Regions from separate parts of the Tepidibacillus fermentans genome, predicted to be linked through region 2. Evidence: riboswitches for the same ligand, from Rfam matches in the RefSeq annotation. Region 2 holds a riboswitch; each other region holds the start of a gene.
The links. Region 2 has a riboswitch for S-adenosylmethionine ahead of metX (homoserine O-acetyltransferase MetX). Riboswitches for the same ligand answer to the same signal wherever they lie in the genome.

Region 1 (10,247 bases), on a different contig from region 2:
TACTTCTTGCATATAAGTTTGAATGCTTTCCTCTAACTCGATTAAATTATTTGTACTCTTTATTAACTGATATATGCTTGATATAATTGTATCCATGAGAAGGCCTCTTTTCTAAATGTATTTGCCTGCTAAAGCATACATTTACGATAGAACGCCTTCTCTTTTTTTGCTAGTATTTTCTACCAATCTCCTCGAGAAATATTTTACGCATATCATGGTATAAGTTGCTTGGAGGAATGAAACAAGTTATGATGGGAATTATAGTTTTCTTTAAGAAAGGAGTCTTTTTACGTTGGCTTGGTTTTCATTATTTATTGCTGGTTTATTAGAGACCGCTTGGGCGATCGGCCTTAAATACTCACATGGATTTACAAAATTATGGCCCAGTGTAGGAACAATCATTGCGATGATCGGGAGCTTAGGTCTCTTATCAAGATCATTGAAGGTATTACCGATTGGGACGGCCTATGCGGTGTGGACTGGTATTGGTGCAGTGGGCACTGTGATTCTAGGAATAATCTTATTTCATGAACCAAAGAATCTGGTTCGGATTTTATTCATTAGTTTTATTATTGTGGGAATTATCGGTTTACAACTAACGTCTAAATCCTAAATTAATAAGGGCTAACCCAAGATCTTTAAATCACACAGGATAGCCCTTACCTATAAATTATTGATTAGCTTGTTTAACCCAGCTAGCGACTTGTACTGTACGTTTTGCTTGATTTTTAACAGCAGCTTGAACATCTTCTATCATCTTGCCATTTTGGTCAATGGTTACACTTGTTCCATATGGATTCCCGTCAGCACCGAAAACAGATGGATCTGTATAGCCTGGCGCTGCAACAATGGCTCCCCAATGGTACATTGTTCTTTCGTAATAATCTCATTATGAGCGAAAAAACTTTGCTTCCACTTGTTGTAACTGATATGGTTAGAACAATGTTTTAAAAAGGAGTAGTATTATCAAAATTCAAAGACAATATGGCTTAATGTTCCAAATTGATAACTTCGATGTAATAACTTTGGCTGCTTATTTTCTTCTCCACTTCCAAATGCAATAAAAAGTGGAACGATATGTTCAGGCCTTGGTACTGCCAAACGAGCATTTGGGGCTAACTTTTCATAATGAAATAATGAATCTAACTTCCTGTTTTGTACATGATCGACTAACCAATCATCAAATGCAACGGTCCAAGGTTCTGGAGTTGTTTGCCCCCATTTTATCATTCGTAAATTATGGGAAGTTCCTCCACTACCAATGACGAGAATATCTTTTTCCCCAAGATCACGAAGAGCTTCTCCGATTTTAAATTGTTCCTTAGGAATAAGATAAGGATTTACTGAAACTTGAACGACAGGAATATCTGCATTTGGATATAAAAGCTGCAATACGACCCATGAACCGTGGTCTAATCCTCTTTTTTCGTCACTTTTTGCAGGAATATCATGAATTTTCAACTTTTCCTCGACCATTGATGCAATGGAGATAGAACCTGTTGCTGGATATTTCATCATATAAAGTTCTTCCGGGAATCCATAGAAATCGTAGATCGTTTCATAAACATCATCTTTAAAAGAAATCGTCGTGATTTCACTTTCCCAATGAGCCGTAAATATGACAATCGCCTTTGGTGTGATCCGACGACCTAAATTTTGAAGAAACTGAGTATAATCATTATCTTCAATGGCTAACGTAGGAGCTCCATGACTAATAAATAATGAGGGGACCATGCACATTTCCTTTCCCTAAAAAACTTACATTTTGTAAGTTATTATATAAAAGTTAGTTTAATTGTGTCAAGTTATTTATTATAGAAAAAGGAACCTGTTTTAGGGATTTACAAAAAAAGGCCTAACCATTAGTCATCTATTGACGACCTTTCTGGTTAAGCCTTTTATTTCTTATAGATCATGCCACATATAGGGTGTGCCTTTTTCTTTGGAAACAACGGCGATTCCAACAGCAGCTCCTTGGCCAAGGGATACAGATACTTGGCTAGGAATCTCTGTGACTAAACCAGCCATATAGAGATTTTCTACTGAGGTCTCTCCTGTGAATGGAATATTTGGAATCGATTTGGCTTTGTTATTCGGTACATAAGAATTTACTACTGCTTCATAGCCAAATGGAGTTAATAAGTCTTTATTTACGTTTGTTGCGATAACTAGATATTTTGTTTGGTAGGTTTCACTCTCTGTTTTCACTTCAAATGTTCCCTCATCGTTTTTGATCACTTCTACAACTTTTTCATCTTTTAATGTTCCTTTAAATTTTTCTACTTGTTGTTTTGCTCGTTGAATCCACTCTTCCCCCGAAATACCTTCAGGAAAACCTGGAATATTTTGAACAGAACTTACACGTGTAATTTGTGATTTGCCATCATTTAATACAAGTGTTTTTAAGCCTGCATTGGCTGTAAAAATAGCTGCGGATAAACCTGAAACTCCTCCGCCAACAATAATAACGTCAAACATCGTTTCTTCACCTCATTCTCCATTTTCTAAAATTTCATGAATGATTTTCACTTGCTTTGCAAATTCCTCATCGGTTAAAACAGGGATTGCATTGGTTTGAGGAAGTTTCTCTTCAATGAATACCCAAGATTTGCATCCATTATACTCATCTTTTAGAGAGATATGAATCGGTTGTTCCAATCGGTATACCCTTACCAAGAGGACATGAAGGGGACTTTGCTTCTTCCAATGTAACTTTGTTTCTGCAAAATTTTTTGACCAGATGTGATAAGGAAGAAGTTTTTCTATAAGGTTTTCATCTTGTAATTGAATATCTTCTACTACTGCTGCTAGGTATTGGATGTCTACTAGCTTCTTCTTTTCATCAAATTGTTTCAATGTCTCATCAATCATGGATTGAAATTCTGATTTTAGTAATTCCTTTTTTTGATGTAAATATGTAGGAAAAAGATAGAAGATTTCTTCTTTTAATTGAAATTCTTTGGTTTCCTCATGAATCCCGCCTTTTCTCATTAAGAGAATTTGGGTACCATTTGCAAGTGCTTCGATATTAACAGCCCATTCTTTCAAAGCAACCGGTACAATTGGTTGCTTGATCATTTCAATTCCCCCTTTCATTCACAATGTTATATTACCATATTTTTTAAACATTTTAATATATAAGAAGTGTTAAAGATTAACCCAAAAATGAATCAATGTTAGAACATACAAGATACATCAGGTTTGTATATTCCAACGCGCTCCGTTGTCCGTGTATTTCTTTTAAAGGAGCTATTGCTCACAAAATTTTGTACTCTGTTGTGTCACGAAGCAAAAAAACAGCGATAGTCTTTACCTATCACTGTTTTCCCATCCCCCTTATTCTTTTGTCCTTTTCTCCGTGTTTTGTTTTTGAATCTGCTTCGTTTCATTACTGATGGTATATAACCTCTCTACCATTGTCGGATGAGTGTATAAGAATACTTTCACCAACTCTGGTGGATTAGGTTCAGTTAGACTATTGATTGTCAATTTTTGAAAAGAACGAATCGCTGCATCTGGATTATGTGTCATTCGAATTCCATATTCATCAGCAGCTCTTTCCGAATATCGAGAAATCGTATTTTCTATTGGTGAAATGGTAAAGTTTAATAATGAAAGAAGTAGCAAAAATACAGGAAGAGAATTTAGCTCAGCGACTCGTTCTATTCCCCAATAATGTCCAAACCGTCGAACGACCCAATGTACCAATCGATACACAAAGTAAAAAAGAAAAAATGACGCAATGATCGATCCTAATAACATCCAATAAATATGATGATAGACATAATGCCCCATTTCATGTGCCATAATAAACAGTATTTCATCCTTTTCTAATTTATTTAATGTCGTATCCCAGAGAACAATTCTTGCATTCGATCCGATTCCTGTTACATAGGCATTCATAGCAGTTGTTTTTTTAGACATGTTCACTTGATAGACTTGATCTGCAGGAATATCCGCTCGTTCGGCTAATGCAAGAATCTCCCCTTTTAATTCTTGGTTTTGTAAGGACTGGAAATCATTAAAAATAGGGTCAATGACAACCGGCTGAATAAAATACATCATGATCGTTAGGGGAATCGAGATCAACCAGAACCAAAACCACCATTTTTTTGGTGATTTTCGAATGATGGTATATAAAATCCAAACCATCGGAATCGTTATCACAAGATCCAGTAATATGCTTTTGCCCTGATCAGTCATCCATGCCTCAAAAGGTTGAACACTGATCCCATAATCCCGGCTTACCTTATATGAGTAATATTTCAAAGGAAACTGTAACAAAAACATGACGATACTTAATAAAAATACATAAATACTCGCCTGTAAGAATAAGGACCGTTTATGTATTTTTTTCGCGATAAAATAAAAAGCCGTGGAAAGACCTGTACCTAAGACGAAGAGATAAATTGCCCATTCCCATGGTACTCCCATGAAAAAAAGAAAATCCTTGATTCTTGAAAAAATAGTTGCTGTTTGTAGTTGTTGACTTGTCATAAATGTCGCTGGATCGGCCGGACCACCGGCATATGAACTTGGAAGTGCTTGATGGGTTTGAAACAAATAATACGACATAAAAATGGCATAAATCATAAATAAAAATATAAAAACCTTATAAAAATTTTTCAAAATGCTCCCTCCCTTAGCTTGTATATTTTATCTATATGCAGCTTATCCCTATTTAAATCAAAAAAAAAAGGGCTGAATCACAAGGATCAGCACCCATCTTAAAATTACTTTATATAGAGTAATCTCTTTTAGTTGACAATATATATTGTATCTGCGATGGCTGATCTTTATTTTTAGGTCAGCCTATTTAAATGAAGATTTTTAGAAAGCTGGGACCACTGCCCCATTATATTTCTCTTCAATAAACTTTCTTACTTCCTCAGAATTTAATGCCTTTACTAATTTTTGAATTGCTTCTTTATTTTCATCGCCTTTACGAACGACTAATACGTTAGCGTAAGGAGAATCTTTATCTTCAATGAATAAAGAATCTTTTACAGGATTTAATTTTGCTTGTAGAGCATAGTTCGTATTGATGACAGAAAGTGTTACATCTTCTAAAGATCTAGGAAGCATTGCCGCATCTAAAGGTACAATTTCTAAATTCTTTTGATTCTCAACAATGTCTGAAACTGTTCCTTTAATCCCAACACCATCTTTAAGCTTAATTAATCCTGCTTTTTGAAGAAGCACTAGAGATCTTCCCATATTTGAAGGGTCGTTTGGAATAGAGACCTTTGCTCCTTGAGGTACTTCATTTAAATTTTTCACCTTTTTAGAGTAAATACCCATTGGTTCAACATGAACTTTCGCGATATTTACCAAATTGGTGATGTTACGTTCTTTTGTGAACGATTCTAAGTAAGGAACATGTTGAAAGAAGTTCGCATCGAGTTGTCCTTCAGATAATTGAATATTGGGTTGAACATAATCTTGGAATACTTTGACGTCTAATTTCACGCCTTCTTTTTCTAAAGTTGGTTTAATTTTTTCAAGAATTTCAGCATGTGGTACAGCTGTTGCACCAACAACTAAGGTAATTGCTTCAGTTTTTCCTTGACCAGCATTTGCTCCTTGATTCTCTTGCTTGGTACCACCACAAGCTACTAAACTTAAACTTAAAATCGCAACGAGAAGAATAACAAATAATTTCTTCATTAAACTTTCCTCCCTATATTTATTATTTTTTATCTATTCTCTTAGAGATGTGATCCCCAAGAGTTTGAACCAATTGGACGAGAAGTAGAATAACAGCAGTTGTAACTAACATAACAGGTGTGTTATAAAGCTGATAACCATAAATAATTGCCATATTTCCTAGGCCGCCGCCGCCCAGAACTCCAGCCATAGCTGAATAGCTGATCAAGGCAACCAAGGTAACAGTAATCCCTGACAGAATGGAAGGCATCGCTTCAGGTAGGTAGACTTTAAAAATGATTTGGCGGATATTCGCCCCCATCGATAAGGCCGCCTCAATGACCCCTTTATTCACTTCTCTTAAGGAAGTTTCAACTAGCCGAGCGAAAAATGGCGCAGCCCCAACGATTAAAGGTACGGTTGCAGCCGTAGAGCCAATCGGTGTCCCTACTATTTTACGAGTAAAAGGAATTAATAAAACCATCAAAATAATGAATGGTATTGAACGGAAAACATTCACGATGACAGATAAGATGATATTGAGTATACGGTTTTCTAATAATTGTCCCTTATCCGTTAGAACCAAAAAGATTCCTAATGGTATTCCAAGGATGACGGTAAATAAACCCGATATTCCAACCATATATAATGTTTCTAACGCTGCTTCAAATAGCTGCGTCCATTCACTTGGTTCCAACCACATTCTCCACCACCTCCACTTCTACCCCGCAATTTGAGAGAAATTGAATCGATTCGTTTAATTTATCTACTGTTGTCTTCACTTGAATATATAACGAACCATAGGAAGAACCTTGAACATATTGAATGTTTCCTTCTAAAATATTGGCCTCAACATCTAATGTTTTCACCCAGCGACTAATAATTGGCTGGTTGGCGTTTTCACCGACAAATTTACATTTTAAAATGTAACTTCCTTTTTCCAACGGGATTTGGCGAATGGTTTCTTCTGTATCCATATGTTCAGTTACTTGCTTGACAAACTCTTTAGTAATTTGTTGTTTTGGGTGGGTGAACACCTCTAGTACAGGGCCTTCTTCAACAATTTCTCCTTGATCGATCACAGCTACTTTATGACAAATTTTTTGAATCACATGCATCTCATGAGTAATTAAGATAATGGTAATTCCCATTTTTCGATTAATCTCTTGCAACAGCTCAAGGATTGAATCCGTCGTTTTGGGATCAAGCGCGGAAGTAGCTTCATCACTTAACAATACCTTTGGACGGTTCGCCAAAGCTCTAGCAATCCCTACTCTTTGTTTTTGCCCACCACTTAATTCTGAAGGATAGGCATTTGCCCTTTCTGTTAAACCAACAAGATCGATTAACTCATTCACCCTTTGATTGATCTCTTCTTTTGGTACACCAGCAATTTCTAAAGGAAAGGCAATATTCTCAAAAACCGTTCGGGACCATAATAAATTAAAGTGTTGAAAGATCATCCCAACTTCCTGTCTCGCTTTACGAAGTTCCTTCTGACTTAATCGGTTCATTTGGCGACCATCTACCCAAATTTCCCCTTCTGTTGGCTCTTCTAACATATTGATTAAGCGGATCAATGTACTTTTCCCAGCCCCAGAGTAACCAATGATCCCATAGATTTCACCTTTTTCGATTTCTAAATTAATTTCCTTTAAGGCAACAACTTCTTCTTTGTTACCGTTATATACTTTTTTCACCTTATGAAGTCGAATCAATTCTATTCACCACTTTCTATGTCACAACAAAGCTTGTTGATATTTTTCTACATTGACAAAATAAAAATCCTTTCTGAAAAACTCAGAAAGGATCCCTAATTTTAACGAAAGTCCTTTCCTTATCTTTCAGAACAAAAAGTCCTGCAGGAATTGGCACCTTCCCATAATATTATGGTAGGTTGCCGGGCTTCATAGGGCCAGTCCCTCCACCTCTCTAGATAAGGATACAACACTTATTCACTTCATCAAATCAATGCTTCATAACAGATGAATAAATAGTACCACCTCATAATAAAACTGTCAACAAAAATTTTATAACGAAAATTATGGATAAATATTACAAAACTTTTCGTAGGAATGAAAGAGTACGCTCATTTTGAGGAGCATTAAATATTCTTCTGATAGGTTTATGGATGACACTTCAAATGGCTGTCTATTCATAGATCATCATATTATTCGACTGATGTCGTCATCTTCTACTTTGTCTTAAGTTTTAGCTTAACGCTACTAACCAACTTGATTGAAAAAAATGAATCAAGACTTAAAATGAGAAAAAGGAGCCTCGAACTCCCTTTTCTTTCATATTGCAGTAACTTTTTTTGATCTTCGTGAGATAAAATCAATCTTTTTGGCTAAATGATAAAGTTGTTGGGTTGTTTTTGTTTTTATGACAATCTTTTTCGTACCAGATAATTCTTTAAAACAAGATATTGTTAGTTTATTGGGTTCATACTTTACCGATTGAATGGCTTTTGCTGGAATGTCTATGTAAGCATATTTTGGTTCTAAAAAACCAATAAATAATCTCTTACTATAGACTACCACATCTAAGTCTGCAAGATACCGATGATAATCGGTTATTAATTCTTTTACCTTTCCATTATAGAGAATAAAATCAAATCCATCGGTTTGCAGCTGAATGATATTAGATTGTTCCTTTTTGGCCGTTTTTGGTTTTTTAACTAAAAAGTAATAACTGATGAGTAAGAAAAGAAGGATCAAAAATATCGTTATAAACCCGATCACGGTTATCATTCTTTTCTCTCCTTTCAGGAGTTAAAGCTTCCGTTATTCCTTCCCTTTTTTTGCTTTTCTTTTTAATTTTGGTGAGGATTGAACCATTTGTTCTACCATATCAATATGAGGCGGGATTTTTTGTTCTTGATCCTTTTTCAAATGGATTCCCCTCCTTTTCCTTTGTTAAAGTTACGTTACCCGATTCATGAAACCATTATTCGATGAATCAATCACTTCCATTTATTCACAATGAATCAAAAAATTATTAAAATAAATTGATAAAATTAATTCAATTGATGATTGAAATTTATCGAATAGTTGCATAACATATAATAAAAAGAAATTAGAAGTTAGAAGTTAGATTAGATAAATTGGCGAGAAGCCAATTTTTATCATTGAATGCGAGGGGAAAAAATAATGGAATACCTCTGTCCATTATGTGAAAAAAAACTAACTAAAATTGAAGAAGGTTGCGAAAAATTGCATCAATGGTTTGCAGAACTTAAGGGTAAAACATTATGGAGGATTCGTTATCTGAATAAGTATGAGTATATCTTTTTGTCTGAAGATGACTTTCAGCGTTTACAACAGCAAGGTGCTATGATTTTAGATGAGACTACCCATTGGGAACAGTTTGACCCTGATAATTTTTCGGGAATTACAACATCAGGAGATCGCGTCTCGATATTTGAAGAATAAAATTGGTCATTTAAAATCCCCTATATAGTAAACAGATCTCTATTCTGTCTAATATAAGGGGATCATATTATGTCAAAAGGTTTTTCTTATTTACTCATTTCTTCCTTATGAGATTTATTTTCTATTTTTAATTTCTCCAAATTTCGGGTGTAAAACGATCAGGGGCAATTCTTGTTTTTAAGTCCATGAATATGTAGTAAGAAATACCAGTAATGATTAATGATTGAACAGCTGAGTAGTACCATGAATAAATGTTTCTATATCTCTCGGATCCAAATTACTTTTCTCAATGACATCAATTACGCCTTGTTCAAAATTTGGAGGGGTAGTATGACTTTTAGCAATGCCGATTCTCCCATCATCATCAACATAGTACTAAGTCCGTAAAGGTACCCCCTATATCTATAGCTACTCTCATAATAACCACCTTTCTCTGATTCATAATGATTCAAAAAAAAAACTGGAGTAATAACGCAAAGAACTACTACTTCTTGTTGTAAAGGATTAATCCAATAGTGTGGTTTCAGTGTTTATTTGCAATAAAAAAGGATAGTGTTTTCACTATCCCAATATAGATAACCCATAATTTACTCCAAATATGTTTCATTAATTATAAAAGAGAGGCATCTTTTAATATTGCAATCAATTCTTGCTTTTTCTCCTCACTTAAAGGACGAGCAGGTGGGAGAACATGAGTGGAAATATCAAGCCCTCTAAGTTTTGTTGCCTCTTTAACTACATTTACAAATGGAGAATCTAACTTATACATAAGAGGCAAGAATGCTAATCTTTTGTGTAACTCAATCGCTTTTTCATAATCCCTATTCTGGAATGCTTGATAGATTCCTACCGTTAATTCAGGTGCAAAGTTTCCACTGGCTGAGATCGAACCATCTCCACCAAGGGAAAGCGTATTTAAAAGGTGATCATCAAAACCTGCTAAAACAGAGAAATGAGGATGTTTGCTTTTTACTTTCAGGATCATTTCTCGAATATGCCCTGCCATATCAACCGTTTCTTTGATACCAACAATATTCGGGTATTTATCTACTAACTTTAACACGATTTCCGGTGTTAAATCTTGGCCTGTCAGATTTGGGAAGTTATAGAGTAAAATCGGTAGTTCCGTGTTTTCGGCGATTTCGCCATAATGAGCCAATAAATTCT
Region 2 (10,247 bases):
TCACGTCAAGAACTTCTGCCCCTGCTTCTGTCTGTTCGATCGCTTCTCGACGCACAGTTTCCATTTTCCCTTGTTTTAGTTCTTCTGATATTTTTTTCCTACCTGTTGGATTAATTCGTTCACCAACAATCACTGGTAAACCTTTAAATGGGTCAATCGTTGTTGTCCGAACACGACTAGCAACTCGTAAACCAAACTCTTGATTTCGGAGAATTGGTGTGAGTTCTTTCACTTGCTCATAGATCGCTCTCGTATATTCGGGAGTACTTCCACAGCAGGAACCTACCATATTAGCGCCATATTCAACAAACTTCCTTGCATATTCTGCCATTCTCTCAGGTGACCCTTCGTAAACGGTTTTTCCTTTCACTAACTTTGGTAAACCTGCATTGGGTTGAACCAAAATGGGTAGATTGGTTGAGTGTACTAATGTTTTCACAACTTCTTCTAATTGTTCTGGCCCTACGGAACAGTTTACTGCGATGACAGATGCTCCTAAACGTTCTAAGACGACAGCTGCCGTTTGCGGATCTGTTCCTGTAAATGTTCTCCCATCTTCTTGGTAACTCATACTTGCGATGACAGGAAGATGGCTATTTTCAGTGGCTGCCATCAACGCTGCCCTCATTTCATTGATATCTCCGATAGTCTCAATAATAATCAGATCGGCCCCTGCTTCTGTAATTGCGATAACCTGTTCTTTATAGACTTCATAAGCCACATCAAAAGGTAATTCCCCTAAAGGTTCAATGAGCTTTCCCGTTGGACCAATTGAAGCAGCAACATAGCCATAGCCATGATTGTTTACCGCTTCTTTGGCAATTTGGATTGCTGCATGGTTTATCTCTGCCACCTTATCATCTAGTCCATATTCTTCTAAGCGGATTGCTGTCGCTCCAAAGGTATTGGTTGTAATAATGTCAGCTCCCGCTTTTAGATAATTCTCATGAATCTCTCGTATTTGTTCTGGATGGGTAAGATTCCATCCTTCAGGACATTCCCCAGCAGGAAAATTTCTTTCCTGAAGTTGGGTTCCCATTGCGCCGTCAAAAACGACAATTTTGGATTGAATCAATTCTTTTAACCATTGACTCATGTTCCCTCACATCCTTTACTCTATTTCAACCATCTCTCTGTTTTTGGAAAATCTAAAGATTCTACGAAAACTCGTTCATACCCGTTAACTTCGGATAGGTTATAATGTTCAATCTCACTAGCCAATTGAATCCCTTTTTGCCATTCTACTTTGGATAAAAGTGCAAGCTTGGCTCCATAACCAGCGGCATTCCCAACCGTCTTGATCTTATTCTCATCGATCTGCGGAATTAAGCCAATTCGTTTCGCATTATAGCTATCGATATAACTTCCAAATCCACCTGCTAGATAAAGTTGGTTGATTTGCTCAGGTGCAATCCCTAATTGATTCATCAGTAATTGGATTCCTGTATAGATGGCTCCTTTTGCTAATTGCAACTCGCGAATATCTTGCTGAGTTAATGTAATCGCTTCACCTGTTGCACTCTTTTCAGGTTCCACGATGATAAACTCATTGCCTGTTTCTTTCTCGATAATTCGTTTCTTTAAGAAAAAGGAGACAATCGGTGGGACCTCCTGTTTATTTTTTATTCTTCCTGATGGATCAATAATGCCAATTCGTAATAATTCAGCAACGAGGTCTACTAATCCAGAACCACAAATTCCTTTTGGTTTGGTATTTCCAATCACCTCATATTTTAAATCCGTTTCAATCCAAACATTCCCGATGGCTCCTTCAATTGCCCTCATCCCGTGGCGAATTTGGCCACCTTCAAAAGCAGGCCCTGCTGGCGATGAACAAGCGACTAATCGATCTTTTGTCCCTAATACCATCTCTCCATTTGTCCCGATATCGACTGCTAGGGTAAGTTGTTCCTGTTCATACATTTTCGTTGCTAAAATTACTCCAACGGTATCTGATCCTACAAATCCCCCTAAATTGGGTAAGACTCTTACAAGAGCATTAGGGATATTTAAATCAAGCTCCCTAGCAAAAAGCATAAACTCTTGCTGAATCACAGGAATGTGCGGAGCCTGACCTAAGGATTTTGGACTAATTCCCAATAATAAGTGTTGCATGGTGCTATTTCCGACAATCGTACAATCCAGAATGTTCTTTGCATCAATCTCTGATTTTTCGGTGAGTTCAGAAATGATTTCATTCATCACTTCAATGACTGTTTTCTGCAACACTTTGACTCCGTTTTTCTTTTCTATCGCATAACTAATACGTGAAAGCACATCAGCACCATATTGTGCCTGCCGATTCAAACGAGAAGCTACCCCTAATTCTTTACCTGAGTTTAAGTCTAGTAAATAACCAACTACACTCGTAGAACCAATATCAAATGCGATACCAAATAATTGATCTGTGGTATCTCCTCTTTCTAAATGAATCACTTTTCCATTAGGGTCAAGCGTTAAGGTTAATCCTTCTTTTTCTCGAATCAATACAGGAACTTGTCTCAATTGTTCTAAGGTAAACTCTAGTTTTTCTACATCTGAAAGATAATCATAAATGGAATGTAGATCAGAAACCTCTGGATTTTGCATTGGAATATATATTTTTCGTAAAAAAGGAAGGAAGTCAAAATCCCTTTCTACGCTATTTTCCATTACTTGAAGTTTTTCTTCTTGAAGTTGAGGAACTTCAATATGTAATCCTTTATCAATCAATATTTGACAAGCAAGATGGTACCCTTCCCTTTTTTCGCCAGAAGTAAGAACTTGTTCTTCTGTACGATTCCAAGGAAGGGATTCTTTGATTTTTACTTTACATGTACCACATCGCCCTGTTCCCCCACATGTAGCAGGTAGCGGTATCTCTTCATTTTGAATCAGATCAAGAAGTCTTGTTCCTGTCTCTACATATCGAGTGATTCTTGTCTCTCCTTTTTCAATAAAGATTGTTCTTGTTGCCATTTTTCTCCCGCCTTACCATGATTTCTTTCATGCATATACTTTTCGCTTACTTTTCTCCTCTTGCTCTTGCCAAGTAGAAATAGGATACCATTTTAATCCCCAGTATTGTTTTTCTACTTGATAGAGAAATTTCTTGATGTCATCTCCCCTACCTGAAATGACATAACCAGTGGTATATTCCTGATTGGGTAATTCTATCCATTCACTGGCATGAATCGTTATGCCGAACTGTTGAAATGAATTTTTCAATAATAAATCCTCATTCTTCCTGTGTTTTTGTTTTGATTGTATAACAAACCAATAGGATTGGTCTCCTTTATGCTCAGCAATTGCTTTCCATTTAACCCCTCTTTTTGGAACACCCAATTTCTGTCGTTGCCATACATTGACGAGATCTTCGATAATTGCACTAGCAGTGGCTAAAGAGCCTGCACCTGATCCTTGAAAAAACAATCGTCCTGCTAGATCCGTTTCGATTACAATTCCATTTTCAACACCTTCTACATAATAAAGAGGGTGTGACTTTGATAAAAAGGTTGGTTTTACTTTTGCCTCCCAACGATCATGGTTCTTATATAGTGATCCGATCAATTTTAAACGTAATCCAAATTGTTCGGCAAGCGTCAAGTCTTCGATTAATACCTGTTCAATTCCTGATCGATCAACATGATTCCAATTCGGTTGTTCATCAAACACTAAATCACTTAGAACCATTAATTTAAAAAAGGCGTCCCATCCTTCAATATCATTACTTGGATCTGCTTCTGCATACCCTTTTTCTTTTGCTTCCATTAACGCTTGCTCAAAAGAGATTTTTCCTTTCCGCATTTGTGTCAGAATATAATTCGTCGTACCATTAAGGATCGCTTCAATTTTTGTGATATGGTTTACTTGTAATAATTCTTGTAATGTACGAATGACAGGAATAGCACCAGCCACACTTGCTTCATAGGCTAGTTGAAAACCAGTTTGTTCAGCAATCTTACGTAATTCTTTTCCATGGAAAGCCATTAATTCTTTATTTGCTGTAATCACATGACACCCTTTTGTTAATGACTGCTCAATATATGTTCTTGCTGGTTCAATTCCACCAATCATTTCAATCACAAAATCAATCTCTGGCAATTGAAGGATATCCACATAATCAGTAGTAAGGATAACCGAAGGATCAAGATCAATCTCTCTTTTTTTTTCCTTATTTTTAACAAGAATTGCAACTACCTCGATCTTCTTACCTAATACTGCTTGAAGTTGAGTCTGATGTGTTTGAATCGTCTCATATACTCCTTTACCTACAGTACCCAAACCTAATAATACGACTTTAATCGATTCCATATATACCCTCCCTCACTAGATGAGCCCATTTCTCAAATTCAACTAAAAATCCATCATGGCCAAATTGTGTATCTACTTCGATGAATTTAGCTCTTCCACCTATTTTCTGGTAATGCTCGACTAGTTGTTCTAATTCTTTAGGTGGATAAAGCAAATCCCCTCGAAATCCAATGGCGATCATCGAAGCTTCCATTAGCTCTAAGGCTTTTCTCCAATCCCCACGGTCTTTTCCTAAATCAAATCGATCCATCGCTTTTAATAAATAAAGATAACTATTCGCGTCAAATCTCCGAGTCAATTTTTCTCCTTGATAACGTAAATAAGATTCCACTTCAAAAGTAGTCTCGTCATGACGAATACCCCAATTCGCATGTTGTGCTCTTTGAAAGCGAGCATTAAAGAGTTCAGCTGATCGATACGTAACCATCCCTACCATACGAGCAATTTTTAATCCATTAATCTGTTCATTTGAAAGATAATCCCCTTGATTCCATGCTGGATCATTTATGATTGCCAACCTTGCGATTAAGTTATAAGCAATCGCATAATCACTAAGATAGGGTGTGACTGCAAGAAGAATCAGCGTATCCATAAAATCAGGATAGAGAACCCCCCACTCCAATACCTGCATCCCACCTAATGATCCACCGATAATCGCCTTGACATGGTCAATTTTCAGCTTTTTTAAAGCGAGATATTGAGCGTGAACCATATCACGAATGGAGATGAATGGGAAATTAGCTCGATAAGAATTGCCTGTATCTGGGTCAATGGTTAATGGGCCTGTTGATCCATCACATCCACCAATCACATTCATCGTGATCACTTGAAATTCTTGCGTATTAATCGCTTTATCTGGCCCAATCAATCCTGACCACCAACCAGGGTTTTGTTCTGTTCCAACGGCAAATTGATTCCCTGTTAAAGCATGACATACAAGAATAACTGGTGCTTCCTTTGATCCTACCCGTTCATAAGCAATCTGTACATTTTTTAACTTTTTCCCTGATTCTAAAGATAACTCGCCAATTTCAATGACACTTGCTTCATAGGGTGATTGAATGATCGTTGTTACCATTAAAGTCCCCCCCCAAAAAGATAAATAAAAAACCCTCTTCATAAGAAGAGGGTAGTTCTTTTACACTCTTCTTATCTCTCGGAGATGATTCTCCGCAGGAATTGGCACCGCGTTTTTATAAAACCGGTTGCCGGGCTTCATTGGGCCAGTCCCTCCACCTCTCTGGATAAGAATAATCAATTAATATTCTCTTTTATTATTTAGATAAAATAACATGAACTCCGTAACTTTCATAAACATGAAAAAACCCTCTTCATAAGAAGAGGGTAGTTTTACGCTCTTCTTATCTCTCGGAGATGATTCTCCGCAGGAATTGGCACCGCGTTTTTAAAAACCGGTTGCCGGGCTTCATTGGGCCAGTCCCTCCACCTCTCTCGATAAGAAATCCTGTGTCGTTTTAGATTGTTAATGACATCATATAATCATTACCAGTCTATGTCAAGACAAAATTGAAATTTCTTTCCTTTTCGAGATTTCCTGTGATAATTTTTCACCATTTTTTTTAATCAAAATATATTGTTATAGAGGCCTAATGTGCGAGGTGAGTCAATGGCTGTTATTAAAACAAACATAAACGATTTGAAATTACTAGCTAGATTAATGCGGGCAGAAGCAGAAAGTGAAGGGAAACTTGGGATGTTGCTAGTTGGGAATGTTGGAGTAAACCGGGTTCGAGCCAATTGTTTAGATTTCAAAGGAATCCGAACCGTGCCGCAAATGATCTTTCAATCCCCAGGAGGATTCGAGGCTGTACAAAAATCCTATTTTTATCAAAGAGCACGCACTTTAGAAATCCAATTAGCTCGAAAAGTGGTCAATGGAGAAAAATATCATCCTGCTACTTTTGCCCTATGGTTTTTTAATCCAGGAAGAAGAAGTTGTCCTAGTAGGTGGTATATAGCATGGAATACAGGACGATATAAATCCCATTGTTTTTATGCACCTACTTATTCAGACTGTCCTTCAGTTTATGGAACTTTTTAAAAGGAGTGATTGTTTATGTATCCATACTATCCTTATTTTTATGATCTATTTTCAGCATCTCAATATGATCAAAATTTCCCCCAACCTATAATGCCGATGCAACCAATGTATCCAATGCAACCCATGATTCCAACACCCCAAGCCCCTGAACGCGGGATCGAAATTCCAGGGCAATTACCTTTAGAGGAATCCTATATTGAAAACATTTTGCGATTAAATCTCGGAAAAATTGCTACCATTTATATGACTTTTGAAAATAATAAAGAATGGAATGCAAAGGTGTTCCGCGGAAGACTAGAAGCAGCAGGTAAGGACCATATCATTATTAGTGATCCTGAAACAGGGAAACGGTACCTCTTATTGATGGTTAATCTTGACTATATTACTTTTGATGAAGAACTGAATTATGTTCCTCCAGCGATTCCAAGATAAACCCCCATGCTGTGCGCATCGAAAAAAGGCAGGAAATTAACGATTTTTTCCTGCCTTTTTAAAACCCATGGCTTGTATGATTCTAACGCACTCCGATACCTCGCGGTTTTCCTTGAATAAACAGTCGGTAGGAAAACTCGCTCGCTAAAGTCGCCCTTATAGAATCATACAAACCTATTTTTATTGCATTTCCTTTGATTCTTTGAATATTCCCCCTTATATCTGGAAATATTTTAGATGTTTAAACAAACGCTTAATAGGGGTTTAGGAAAATGAAGGAAATTGAAAGAATCAAAGAAGCCTATGCAAAACGAAACCAACTTGCCAGACAAAATTGGTATGAACCTTTAAATCCGGTCGTTTATTTAACCCAACAAGAAAAAGAACGAAAACTGATTCAGTTGTTGAAATGGGCAAAACTTGAACCTTTAGCCGATAAAAAAGTTTTAGAAATCGGTTGTGGTTCAGGTGGGAATCTTCTTCATCTCATTCGCTTAGGTTTTAAACCAGAAAATCTTGTTGCCAATGAACTATTAGAAGAAAGGGCCTTTCATGCCAGAAGAACATTACCGGTCGTTACCAAAGTGATGATTGGTGATGCTTCTACCCTTGATATGTCGGATCATAGTTTTGATATTGTTCTTCAATCAACGGTTTTTACATCCATTCTTGATGAAGAGTTTCAACAAAAATTAGCCGCTAATATTTGGCGGCTTGTCAAACCTGGTGGTGGTATTCTTTGGTATGATTTTGTTTATAACAACCCTAATAACCCTGATGTAAAAGGGATTCCCTTAAGAAGGATTAAAGAATTATTTCCCGAAGGTCAAATTAAATCTTGGCGTGTAACTTTAGCACCACCGATTAGTAGGCAAGTGGTTAAAATTCATCCTGCTTTATATCATCTTTTTAACTCGATCCCTTTATTACGTACCCATCGATTATGCTGGATTTCAAAACAAAAATAGGGGCCTGAACCCTTACTTTTGGGTCAACCCCCTTTTTGTTATTTTACAAATTATTTAAAAATTCCTAATGGCTTACCAGTTGGTAAAAACTGACGACCAAAATGGTGATTTAAAACAGTTGCAGCCGACCCATAAAAAGAAACCATTGAGATCGCAAGTTCTGACCATGCCGCCAGTTTATGAGAAAACTCAGGTAGTATCTGGAACGAGCTTAGGGAAAGACCAATAAATAAAAGATCAATAAGTACAAAAATGATAAATAAAACTTTATTCGTTTCCATTGATCCAATCGTCATATAAATACTAAAAATTAAATAACCAACAAAAGCAAAACCAAGTTGTTTGATATCCACATCTGCTTTTAATTCTTCACCAAAAGCACCCATTTGAATTAACCAAGTAATTCCTACTGCAAACCAAAAAAATGCGTAAGCAGCAAATGCAGTACTTCCAAAGATATTATTCCGTTTCGAATCATTAATACTTGCAAACAATTGAGCAAATGCACCTAAAAATAATGCCCATGGAACTGCATACGAAAACCCTTGTGTTATTCCTAACTTCTGGGATGAAGCCACCAACGTTACAATGGCTAACCCTAATAAACCAATTCCCCCTGGCTCTACCACACTAAACTGTTTTTCTTCATTCCCACTCATTTTAGATTATTCCCCTCCCATTTTCCTATTGCTTTAAACTTTGCACTATCCCTTATCTATGACAAAGTTATCCATGTTCTAATGGTAACAGAAATATTTTCTAAATTCAACAAAAATAAAGAATTTTTCAAATATTGAGTATTTACATATAAAAAGAGCCTGCATAAGGCAGACCCTAAATCATGTAGACGCTATTCATTTATAAACGGGTTTTCCCATTCCATTAATACACTATAATGATGGGATTCTTCGTCCTCTAGATAATTAGGAATCACGGCAATGGGCATTCTTTCACTCCGTTAAACAGATATCGTTCCTTATAAAACATATGATCACCCTACTTCCAATCAGGATACAAGTCTGTTCGTCTGTCTCTCCAAGTCGTGACAGAGCCGCTTTCTCTAACCTTATATAAAAGTTCTAAATCAAGATCAGCGGTTATCACCATGTCGTCATTAATTTCCCCTTCTGCTAAAATTCCTCTTGGTGGGAATGGAATATCATTCGGGGTGATAATTGCTGCTTGACCAAAATTGGCTCTCATAAAGTCAACAGTTGGTAATGATCCGATTGTCCCTGTTAGGACAACATAGACTTGGTTTTCGATCGCCCGAGCATGACTTGTATAGCGAACCCGGTGAAAACCATGGCGATCATCGGTACAAGACGGGCTAAAAATAACATCCGCGCCTTTTGCTTTGGCCATTCTTACAATTTCCGGGAATTCAATATCATAACATGTTAAAATGGCGATTTTCCCTTTCTCTGTATCAAAAACTTTGAGTGAATCACCAGGAGTAATTTTCCATTCTTTCACTTCCGTTGGTGTCATGTGAAGCTTTGCTTGTTCTTCGATTCTTCCATCTGGATAAAATAAGTGCGCTGTATTATATAATTTCCCTTCCTTTTCAATAATATGAGTTCCGCCAATGATATACATCTGTTTCTCTTTTGCAAGATTTTGGAACAAGTGAAGATACTGCTCTGTAAAAGATGGTAAATCCTGAATAGTTAATGCATTCTTTTTTTCATCACCAATGGATAATAGTTGGGTAGTAAAAAATTCTGGAAATAACAGAAATTCGGCGCCAAATTCTTCTGCTGTTTTTACATAATGTTCAACTTGCTTAGCAAACTCTTCGAAACTGTGAATTGAATGAAGATGATACTGTACAGCAGAAACTCGCATTTTCATCGTAAGCCCTCCTGTCTTTTGATCTTAAAATACCTAAATTAAAAATCAAAGTTATCCGGGTCTGCTCCTAATCTTTGGTTTTCATTTAATTCATCAATGGCTAGCATGTCCTCTGTGTCGAGTTCAAAGTCAAAAATATCTGCGTTTTCTTTAATTCGATCTTCATGTACAGACTTAGGGATCGTAACTACTCCATGCTGTAAATCCCATCTTAGTACGATCTGTGATGGCTTTTTGCTATATTTGTTAGCTAATTCGACAATTGTTGGTTCGTTGAAAATTTGACCTTGCATCAGTGGTCGCCATGCTTCTAATTGAATATTATGGGTTTTGCAAAAATGAAGTAATTCTTTTTGTGTAAGTCTTGGATGAAATTCAACTTGATTCACCATGGGGATGATCTCAGCATCTGCCATCACATCTTCAAGGTGATGGATTTGGAAATTGCTTACCCCAATTGCCTTAACATAGCCATCTTTGTACAATTTTTCGAGAGCTTTCCAAGTTTCTTTGTATTTCCCTTTCACAGGCCAATGAATTAAATAAAGATCAACGTATTCTACACCTAACTTCTTTCTGCTCTCTTCAAAGGCTTGTAGTGTAGATTCATATCCTTGACGGTTGTTCCAAACTTTTGT
Region 3 (10,247 bases), on a different contig from region 2:
CCCTTTTGGTGAAGAGATACTCCCATTTGGGATGATCTTGATTTTTTCTTGTTCAATTTGGTTCATCATCTTTCACACCTTCTTATGGATAAATTGGGATTTGGGTAAGTCCCAAGGTTTGATCCCAACCCATCATTAAATTTAAATTTTGAACAGCCTGACCAGCCGCACCCTTCATCAGATTATCAATTGCTGAAAAGAGAATTACTCTACCAGTACGCTGGTCCACATAATAGCCAATATCACAAAAATTAGAGCCATAAACTTGCTTGGTTTCGGGATACTCCCCTTGTGGACGAATTCGAATAAATGGCTGATTCTGATAATCCTCTCGATATAACTGGGCTACAATTTCATCCGTCATACGGTCTTCTAGATCTAAATAAATCGTCGATAAAATTCCCCGTGTTATTGGTAAGAGGTGAGTCATCATTTGCACCGTTTCTTTTTTTCCACTAAGTTTCGTAAGAACTTGTTCAATTTCCGGGATATGTTGGTGTTTTCCCACTTTATAGACTTTAAAATTATCATTCACTTCCGAGAAATGAGTATTGCGGGAAAGCCCTCGCCCAGCGCCTGATACACCTGATTTAGCATCGATGATTACTGAACGAATAGGAATTTGCCTTCGATAGAAAGGGGCTAAGGCTAATAAAATACTCGTTGCATAACAACCAGGGTTCGCGATAAAGCAGCCCTCTTTAATTTGATTGGGGAAGACCTCAGACAACCCATAAACCGACCGTTCTAAAAAACGAGGTTCTGCGGCATCCTTTTTATACCATTCTTCATATAACACCGGATCTTTTAAACGAAAATCCCCTGATAAGTCGATTACTTTAAATCCCGCATTGAGAAATTTTGGAGCAAGATCTTTACTCACTCCTGAAGGTGTTGCCAGAAAAACCAGTTCGCTCGTTTCTTTTAATTCGGCTATTTTTTCATCAGCAAGTTGGGAAACACTCCGGATTGGGATATTGATGAAAGAACGAAAATGGGGATAAAGCTCATCTAATTTTTCTTGTTCTTGCGTATGGATAAACAAGTGACGAATTGTTACGTTTGGATGCTGAAGCAAAATTCGAATCAATTCAACACCACTATAACCACTCGCCCCTACGATTACGACATTTAACACCATCCATTCCTCTCCCATAAGAAACTTTTTCCTTGTCACATAATTATTAATTTCTTTGAATCATTATACAATTGGATATTTATAAATTCAATTGTTTTTTTATACATAGTTTGTACTTTTTTTATGAGAAAGCGATTGAAGTCCTAATTTTCATTTGCGAAGTTGATTCTTCTATAACAAATCGTTTGCACTTATAATGAAATAAGAAAAGAGTAGGTTTGATGCACCTAAATAGGGGAGGAACAATCATGGATCATGGATTTTTGCAAATTTTGATATTGGGCTTTGTCCTCGGAATGAAACACGCCATTGAGCCTGACCATATCATCGCTGTCTCAACAATTGCCAGTCAAAGTAAAAGTCTTTGGCGCTCCACATTGGCAGGCGTTTTCTGGGGGATAGGACACACGGCAACGATTTTTATTGTCGGGATCTCTTTCATTTGGATTAAAGGGGAAATTCCAGAAACATGGGCCATGTCCTTAGAATTTTTGGTTGGAGTTATGCTTGTCGTTCTTGGAGTCTCAACAATTCTTAGCTACAAGAAGAATAAGATCCATGTTCATCAGCATGAACATGATGGGGTTGTTCATAACCATTTTCATGACCGTCATCATTCTCATGTCCATCCAAAAGATGAGAAGAAGATTTCCTATTTAAAATCTTTATTGATTGGGTTTATTCATGGTCTAGCAGGCAGTGCAGCCATGATAATTTTGACGATGTCAACCGTACATAATCCTTTTGAAGGAGCCATTTATATTCTCGTTTTCGGGATTGGCACAACACTTAGTATGTTAACCTTTACAACCCTGATCGGTATTCCTTTTGTTTTGAGTGCAAAACATGTTCAGATGAATCAATCCTTAACGATTTTTGCAGGGGCAATAAGTATGATATTTGGAATTTATTATATGTATAATTTAGGAATTACCGAGGGTTTGTTTAAGCTGTGGGTACAATGAAAATAGGCTTATATGTTCTAACGAGAAGAGGTTTGTATATTCCAACGCGCTCCGTTAGAACATACAAGCCCCATAAAAAAAGGTAGCTCGAAGAAAAGCTACCCTTATCATATACAAAATTCTATTTACCCTAAGCTTTCATAATTTTATAAACTTCCTCAATAATATGTTCTTTCGTTAAACCATACTTCTCAAGTAATTCATCAGGTTTACCAGATTCTCCAAACGTATCCTCAACACCTACACGTCGAACAATCGTTGGTGCGTGTTCAGTAACCACTTCAGCTACGGCACTACCTAATCCACCATAAATATTATGTTCTTCAGCGGTGACGATTCCCTTCGTTTCTTTAGCAGCCTTAATAATCATCTCCTGATCAATCGGCTTCACAGAAGACATATTGATGATACGAGCAGAAATTCCTTCTTGTTCTAATTGTTTTGCCGCTTCAATTGCTGGGCTTACCATCACACCCATCGCAATGATGGTTACATCAGAACCCTCTTTTACAACGGTTCCTTTACCAATCTCAAATTTGTAATTCTCATCAAAAATCACTGGAACGGCTGGACGACCTAAGCGAATATACATTGGACCATCGTACTCGGCAGCTGCATGGATTACTTGCCTTGTCTCTTCCGCATCTGCTGGAACAATAACCGTCATATTCGGTATCGCTCTCATCATCGCAATATCTTCTACAGCTTGGTGGGAAGCTCCATCCTCTCCGAGAGTAAGTCCGGAGTGAGTCACAGCGATTTTCACATTTAACTTCGGATAGCAGATCGAGTTACGAATCATATCCCCTACACGTAAGGTTCCAAATAAAGCAAAGGTACTCACAAACGGAATCTTTCCTGTTGTTGCAAGACCTGCAGCAGTTCCAATCATATTGGCTTCAGCGATCCCCATATCAAAGAAACGCTCCGGATATTTTTTCGCAAAATCGATCGTTTTCGTTGACTTAGCGAGATCTGCATCTAAGACAACGATATTTGGATATTTTTCAGCAATTTCTACTAATGCTTTCCCATAAGCATCACGGGTTGCAATTTTAGTCATTTTGCTTCCCTCCCAATTCTTCTAAAGCTTGTTGTAATTGTTCCTTATTAGGTGCTGTTCCATGCCATCCGACTTGATTTTCCATAAAGGAAACCCCTTTTCCTTTTACAGTATTGGCAATAATCAAGGTTGGTTTTCCTTTGATTTGTTTTGCTTCTTGGATGGCATCATGGATTTGATTCATATCATGGCCATCAATTTCAATCACATGCCAACCAAATGCGTGGAACTTCTCATCCACAGGTGCTGGGTTTAGTATATCTTCAACCGAGCCATCAATCTGCAGATGGTTATAGTCAAGGATTGCAGTGAGATTGTCCAATTTGTAATGAGCAGCTGCCATGGCTGCTTCCCAAATCATTCCCTCTTGGATTTCGCCATCACCAATCATGACATAAACGCGATAATCTCTCTGATCTAATTTTCCGGCAAGTGCCATACCATTGGCTGAAGATAATCCTTGTCCTAATGAACCCGTACTTTGTTCTACTCCTGGTAGAGATTTACGACTTGGGTGTCCTTGAAGACGAGAATTAATCTTACGGAAAGTCATTAGCTCTTCTTTTGGAAAAAATCCCTTTTCTGCTAGAGCAGCGTAAAGAACAGGACTTGCATGTCCTTTGCTTAAAACAAAGCGGTCACGATCTGGATCCTGGGGATTCTGAGGATCAATCTTCATCTCATGAAAGTATAAATATGTAACGATGTCTGCGGCAGATAAAGAACCACCAGGATGTCCCGAATTGGCCTCAGCTACCATTTTTACAATATCTTGACGAATGGTATTGGCAATTTTCTTTAATGAAGAATGTGTTTGTTCATCTAAAGGCATATTCTTCCCTCCATAACAAGAATATAGATTTTCTATGTGATTTGGCAAATCGTACATCAATGTGCACGAAAACCCTCACCTAACACCTCATGAGTATCTGTGACAATGACAAAAGCATTTGAATCAACGGATTTAATTAACTCCTTTAATCGCGTTGTTTCCCTTTGGTCAAAAACAACCATCAAAACATCTCTTCTGTTTCCTGTATAAGCTCCTTTTCCGTTAAGAATAGTGGCCCCCCGGTCTAAATCGTGGAGAATTACTTGTCCAATTTGCTCTTGTTGTTCTGAAATAATAAAGGCCAGCTTCGAATACGCTAACCCGATTTGGACAAAATCAATCGTCTTACTGGTTAAAAATAACGAAATCAATGCATAAAGTGCATTTTCAGGACCAAAAACTATTCCAGATGTAAAAACGACCAAACCGTCCATCAGTAAAACAGCAAAACCTAAACTGATACCTGTATACTTATGTAAAATTTGTGCTGCAAGATCAGTTCCCCCTGTTGAAGCTTTTCCTCGAAAAACAAAACCTAAGCCGATTCCAAGTACTACACCGCCATAAACAGCGGCTAATAAGGGAAAATGCGTGATCGGCTTTAGATTTTTGGTAATTAAAACAAAGAAAGGGAGGATGATGGAACCGAATGCAGTTTTTGCTCCGAATTTTTTCCCAAGTAAGAATAATCCAGCAATGAAAAGTGGAATGTTGAGTGACCATTGTGTAATCGCTGGCTCAATGCCAAATTGACGTTCAATGATCGTACTTAATCCACTTACACCCCCTGGGGCGATTCCATTCGGATTAAGAAATAAATTAAATGCTAGGGCGACAATCAATGACCCTAAAATCAAATAACTATATTCTTGAATATATTGATACCCTTTCTGAGATGGATTTAACTTCATTTCACGTTGTTGCTTCATAATCATTCTCCATTGAGCAGGGTTTCATCTTCTAATTGGTTGTTTCACTTTGATTCGAGATTTTACTCCTTAGATAGGAATCAATGAAAATGTCAATCTCCCCATCCATTACAGCATTGACATTTCCCACCTCAGTATTGGTTCGATGATCTTTTACCATCGAGTAAGGGTGGAAGACATAAGAACGAATTTGACTTCCCCAGCCAATTTCCTTTTGGTCTCCACGTATTTCAGCCAATTCTTTTTCTTGTTCTTCTCGTTGTTTTTCATACAATCTAGCTTTCAAAATCTTCATCGCTCGCTCTCTATTCTTGATCTGCGAGCGCTCCGTTTGACAAGTAACCACAATATTCGTAGGGATATGTGTGATCCGAACTGCCGAATCAGTCGTATTCACGTGTTGGCCACCTGCACCACTTGAACGATACGTATCAATTTTTAAGTCTTCTGGTCGAATTTCGATATCGACATCATCATCTAATTCCGGCATCACTTCAACTGAAGAAAAAGAAGTATGTCTTCTGCCTGAAGCATCAAAAGGAGAGATTCGAACTAAGCGATGTACTCCTTTTTCTGCTGCCAAATAACCATACGCGTTGTGACCTTTGATCAACAAAGTGACGCTTTTGATCCCTGCTTCATCGCCAGCTAAATAATCTAATACTTCCACTTTATATCCATGCGATTCCGCCCATCTCGTATACATGCGAAGTAACATCGAGGCCCAGTCTTGGGATTCCGTCCCCCCTGCCCCAGGGTGAATCTCTAGAATCGCGTTATTTTTATCATAAGGGCCATTTAAAAGCAATTGCAACTCATAGTCAGCAAAATTCTTGCTTAATGCTTTCACTCCTTTTGCTACTTCATGGAGAATCGATTCGTCATTCTCTTCCAACGCTAATTCTAACATAACCTGCAAATCTTCATATTCTTGCTCAAGATTAGTGATTTGCTCCACTTGTTCTTTCAAACGATTCACTTCGTTAATCACTTTTTGCGCCGCATCATTATCATTCCAAAAATCAGGTTGAGCCATTTTTTGTTCTAACTCAGCGATTCGGCTCTTTTTACTTTCTATGTCAAAGAGACCCCCTAATCTCTGCCAATCGTTTGGCCATCTTTTCTAGTTCATTCTTTAGTTCTCCCTGCGATATCATAGCTTCACCTCTTTAAATAAATCTCAAATTTCATCATACCATAGTTTACCCATTACTCCAAGGATTAGAAGTTGAGCAGAAAACTGAAACTTTCATAGCGACCATAAGCTTCTTTACTCATTTCAGTTTCCCTTCATCAACCGTACGTGAGGTTTCCCTTATACGGCTTCCGATGTTTTTCTTCCTTAGACTTTCGGTTATCCTAAGCCGCTAATTTGATTAACTTGTCTTTGATTAAGAAATTAATCTCTCCTAATTTCCCATGTTTACGCCGTTTATTCCGCTTCTTCTTCCACAATAATTAAGAAAAAAAGGTTGCTTTTGCAACCTTTTTACACTTTTTTATTTTTTTTATTTTCACTTTTGACTTGCTTGTAAGGCTTGATCTAGATCGGCAATCAGATCATTTACATTTTCAATTCCGATGGATAAACGAATCATTTCAGGAGTAACACCAGCACTAAGTTGCTCTTCAAGAGATAATTGTTGGTGGGTTGTACTTGCTGGATGAATGACTAATGATTTGGCATCTCCAACATTGGCTAAATGGGAGAATAGTTTTAAGTTGTTAATAAATTTTCTTCCTTCTTCGACTCCACCTTTAATGCCAAAGGTGAAGATTGCCCCTTGACCCTTTGGTAGGTATTTTTGTGCTAAATCATAATATTGATTTGAAGGAAGGCCCGGATAATTCACCCAAGTAACGAAATCATGGTTTTCTAAAAACTGTGCAATTTGCAAAGCATTTGCACTATGTCGCTCCATTCGTAAATGCAATGTTTCTAATCCTTGAAGAAGTAAAAAAGCATTAAAAGGTGAAATCGCTGCTCCCATATCCCTTAATAACTGAACCCTTGCTTTGATAATGTATGCTAATGATCCAAAGTCTTTGGTATATACCACCCCATGATAACTTGGATCTGGTTCCGTTAAACCTGGAAATTTACCATTATCCCAATTAAATTTGCCTCCATCGACAATTACACCGCCAATAGAAGTTCCATGACCACCGATAAATTTGGTCGCAGAATGAACAACAATATCAGCTCCATGATCAAATGGACGAAGAAGATAAGGGGTAGCAAACGTATTATCTACGATAAGAGGAATTCCTGCTTCATGGGCAATGTTGGCAACAGCCTCGATATCTAGCACATCAATTTTGGGATTTCCGATACTTTCAGCATAAATTGCTTTCGTTTTTTCGCTTATGGCTTGTCGAAAATTCTCTGTGTTACTTTGATCAACAAACTTAACCGTAATTCCTAGTTTCGGGAGTGTGGTAGAAAAAAGATTATATGTACCACCATACAAACTACTTGAGGATACGATTTCATCCCCAGCACCAGCAATGTTAAGAATTGCATAGGTAATGGCTGCAGATCCAGAAGCAAGAGCCAAGGCTCCAACTCCACCTTCTAATTGAGCCACGCGATTTTCAAATACATCTTGAGTGGGGTTCATTATTCGAGTATAAATATTCCCTGGTTCTTTTAAAGCAAATAAGTTAGCAGCATGATCTGTATCTTTAAATACATAAGAAGTGGTTTGATAGATCGGTACTGCTCTTGAACCTGTTACTGGATCAGGTTGTTGACCCCCATGTAAAGCAATCGTTTCGAATTCATAACTTTTTTCTTGACTCATCTTATTTCTCCTCTCTTTTTATGAAAATAAAAAACTCCCTCTCGATGAGAAGGAGTGAATAACCTTTCCCCCCCTCATCTTTCAGAATCATAAGATTCTGCTGGAATTAGCACCTGCCAACACAGTTAGACTGTGCGTCGGTTGCCGGGCTTCATTGGGCCAGTCCCTCCGCCGCTCTGGATAAGAGGCATAACCAATATGAAATTTTAAAGGAATTTGAATTCATTATAGTTTGACCCTGAAATCTTGTCAATCGATGAATGTGCTGCTAATGTGCTGCTCCATGACAGTGTTTATATTTCTTACCACTTCCACATGGACATGGATCGTTTCGACCGATTTTCTGTGCTGCACGAACTGGTTTTTTCTTCGAATTTGGTTCTGGATTGGTATTATCTACCGCATGACCCACAGCAACAGCCTCACGTTGAAGATGATTCTGGATTTGGGCTTTCATGATATAAGTAGCCACTTCTTCTTCGATGGCTTGGATCATGGCCTGGAACATTTCAAATCCCTCCATCTGATATTCCCGTAATGGATCTGTTTGACCATATGCTCTCAGATGAATCCCTTGCCGTAATTGATCCATCGCATCGATATGATCCATCCATTTACTATCGACGGCACGAAGAAGAATGACTTTTTCAAATTCACGCATATTCTCACCAAGTTCTTCTTCTCTTCGATGATATTGTTGTTCCACAACCTCACGGAAACGCTCCAAAATCTCTTCTGGTTCTTTGCCCCATATATCTTTTTCGGAAAGAGTTCCTTCATTTAAAAAGGTTGCATTGGCATGGTCTAATAAAGACTTCAAATCCCAATCTTCTTGGACTTGATCGGTTGGACAATGGATATTGACCAAACGTTCGGCAAAATTCATGATCATGTTGATAATGACATCACGCAAGTTATCACTTTCTAATACTTGTCTGCGCTGACTATAGATGACTTCCCGTTGCTGGTTCATCACATCGTCATACTGTAGTACGACACGACGAATATCGAAGTTATGACCTTCCACTTTCTTCTGAGCCGATTCAATTGCCTTTGTCACCATCTTACTTTCGATCGGTTGATCTTCTTCCATTCCTAGGCGATCCATCATTCCCATAATGTGATCGGAGCCAAATCTTCTCATTAAATCATCTTCAAGTGAGATGAAAAATTGACTAGAACCCGGATCTCCTTGACGTCCCGAACGTCCTCTTAATTGGTTGTCAATCCTTCGACTCTCATGCCGTTCCGTACCGATGATATGAAGTCCGCCTAGCTCAGCAACTCCTTCACCAAGAACAATATCCGTACCACGGCCCGCCATATTGGTTGCAATGGTTACTGCACCTGCTTGGCCAGCTTTTGCAATAATTTCTGCTTCTTTTTCATGGTACTTCGCATTTAATACATGATGTGGTATCCCCTTACGTTTTAACATGTCGGATAAAAGTTCCGACTTTTCAATTGAGATGGTACCCACCAGTACAGGTTGTTTTTTTTCATATCGGTGGACAATTTCGTCAATAACCGCTTTAAATTTTGCTCGTTCCGTTTTATAAACGACATCAGGTAAATCGATACGGATCATTGGTTTATTCGTTGGGATCACCACAACATCCAAACCATAAATTCGTTTAAATTCCTCTTCTTCTGTTTTTGCAGTACCCGTCATACCTGCCAATTTTTTATACATACGAAAATAATTTTGTAAGGTGATGGTTGCTAAGGTCATACTTTCATTTTGTACTTGAAGTCCTTCTTTCGCTTCAATACTTTGATGTAGACCATCACTATAACGGCGACCATACATTAAACGGCCTGTAAATTCGTCAACAATGATCACTTCACCATCTTGTACAACATAATCACGATCTCGTTTCATTAAGACAGCCGCCTTTAAGGCTTGAGTAATATGATGATTTAGGGTCATATGATTGGTATCGTAAAGGTTATCGATGCCAAATGCTTTCTCTGCCTTATCCACACCAGATTCTGTCAGATTTACCGTATTGGTTTTTTCATCTAACGTATAATCTTCATTTGCAACCAAACGTTTGACAAAATGTGCTGCTGCATAGTATAAATCGGTCGACTTAGAAGCTGTACCCGAAATAATCAATGGAGTTCTAGCCTCATCAATGAGTATACTGTCCACCTCGTCAATAATGGCAAAATTCAAAGGTCTTTGTACCATTTGTTCTTTATATAAGACCATGTTATCTCGTAGATAATCAAAACCAAACTCGTTATTCGTCCCATAGGTAATATCGGCTTGATAAGCAGCTTGCTTTTCTTCAGCAGAAACTCCGTGGATATTTAAACCAACGGTCAACCCAAGAAATTCATAAATTTTACCCATGGTATTCCGGTCACGTTGCGCTAAATAATCGTTGACAGTAACAATATGCACCCCTTGACCAGATAAAGCGTTTAAATAAGCAGGTAAGGTTGCAACAAGTGTTTTCCCCTCTCCTGTTTTCATCTCCGCAATACGTCCTTCATGAAGGACCATACCA

Region 1: another riboswitch for S-adenosylmethionine. It lies ahead of EDD72_RS10730 (methionine ABC transporter ATP-binding protein); the one in region 2 lies ahead of metX (homoserine O-acetyltransferase MetX).
Region 3: another riboswitch for S-adenosylmethionine. It lies ahead of EDD72_RS04545 (homocysteine synthase); the one in region 2 lies ahead of metX (homoserine O-acetyltransferase MetX).

Annotation. Positions count from the first base shown of each region.
Region 1 covers NZ_SMAB01000021.1:261-10,507, forward strand. The annotation lists partial or broken gene EDD72_RS10685 (UPF0236 family transposase-like protein) at 1-96, opposite strand, end outside; gene sugE (quaternary ammonium compound efflux SMR transporter SugE) at 293-613, shown strand; partial or broken gene EDD72_RS10695 (NAD(P)H:quinone oxidoreductase, type IV) at 671-871, opposite strand; gene EDD72_RS10700 (DODA-type extradiol aromatic ring-opening family dioxygenase) at 967-1,734, opposite strand; gene EDD72_RS10705 (NAD(P)/FAD-dependent oxidoreductase) at 1,906-2,478, opposite strand; gene EDD72_RS10710 (DUF1802 family protein) at 2,491-3,078, opposite strand; gene EDD72_RS10715 (M48 family metallopeptidase) at 3,337-4,629, opposite strand; gene EDD72_RS10720 (MetQ/NlpA family ABC transporter substrate-binding protein) at 4,831-5,667, opposite strand; gene EDD72_RS10725 (methionine ABC transporter permease) at 5,690-6,349, opposite strand; gene EDD72_RS10730 (methionine ABC transporter ATP-binding protein) at 6,330-7,364, opposite strand; SAM riboswitch class I at 7,481-7,589, opposite strand; gene EDD72_RS10735 (hypothetical protein) at 7,944-8,399, opposite strand; gene EDD72_RS10740 (hypothetical protein) at 8,799-9,080, shown strand; partial or broken gene EDD72_RS10745 (hydantoinase/oxoprolinase N-terminal domain-containing protein) at 9,303-9,498, opposite strand; gene EDD72_RS10750 (dihydrodipicolinate synthase family protein) at 9,691-10,247, opposite strand, start outside.
Region 2 covers NZ_SMAB01000010.1:40,109-50,355, forward strand. The annotation lists gene EDD72_RS07595 (homocysteine S-methyltransferase family protein) at 1-1,096, opposite strand, end outside; gene EDD72_RS07600 (ASKHA domain-containing protein) at 1,117-2,958, opposite strand; gene EDD72_RS07605 (homoserine dehydrogenase) at 2,986-4,293, opposite strand; gene metX (homoserine O-acetyltransferase MetX) at 4,280-5,371, opposite strand; SAM riboswitch class I at 5,440-5,544, opposite strand; SAM riboswitch class I at 5,652-5,755, opposite strand; gene EDD72_RS07615 (cell wall hydrolase) at 5,921-6,355, shown strand; gene gerQ (spore coat protein GerQ) at 6,371-6,787, shown strand; gene EDD72_RS07625 (class I SAM-dependent methyltransferase) at 7,060-7,755, shown strand; gene EDD72_RS07630 (acetate uptake transporter) at 7,806-8,414, opposite strand; gene EDD72_RS07640 (carbon-nitrogen hydrolase family protein) at 8,752-9,609, opposite strand; gene EDD72_RS07645 (aldo/keto reductase) at 9,648-10,247, opposite strand, start outside.
Region 3 covers NZ_SMAB01000005.1:30,707-40,953, forward strand. The annotation lists gene argJ (bifunctional ornithine acetyltransferase/N-acetylglutamate synthase) at 1-69, opposite strand, end outside; gene argC (N-acetyl-gamma-glutamyl-phosphate reductase) at 83-1,141, opposite strand; gene EDD72_RS04520 (urease accessory protein UreH domain-containing protein) at 1,387-2,103, shown strand; gene EDD72_RS04525 (transketolase family protein) at 2,234-3,166, opposite strand; gene EDD72_RS04530 (transketolase) at 3,159-3,998, opposite strand; gene EDD72_RS04535 (YitT family protein) at 4,055-4,927, opposite strand; one part of gene prfB (peptide chain release factor 2) at 4,959-6,008, opposite strand; one part of gene prfB (peptide chain release factor 2) at 6,010-6,084, opposite strand; gene EDD72_RS04545 (homocysteine synthase) at 6,442-7,731, opposite strand; SAM riboswitch class I at 7,803-7,918, opposite strand; gene secA2 (accessory Sec system translocase SecA2) at 8,000-10,247, opposite strand, start outside.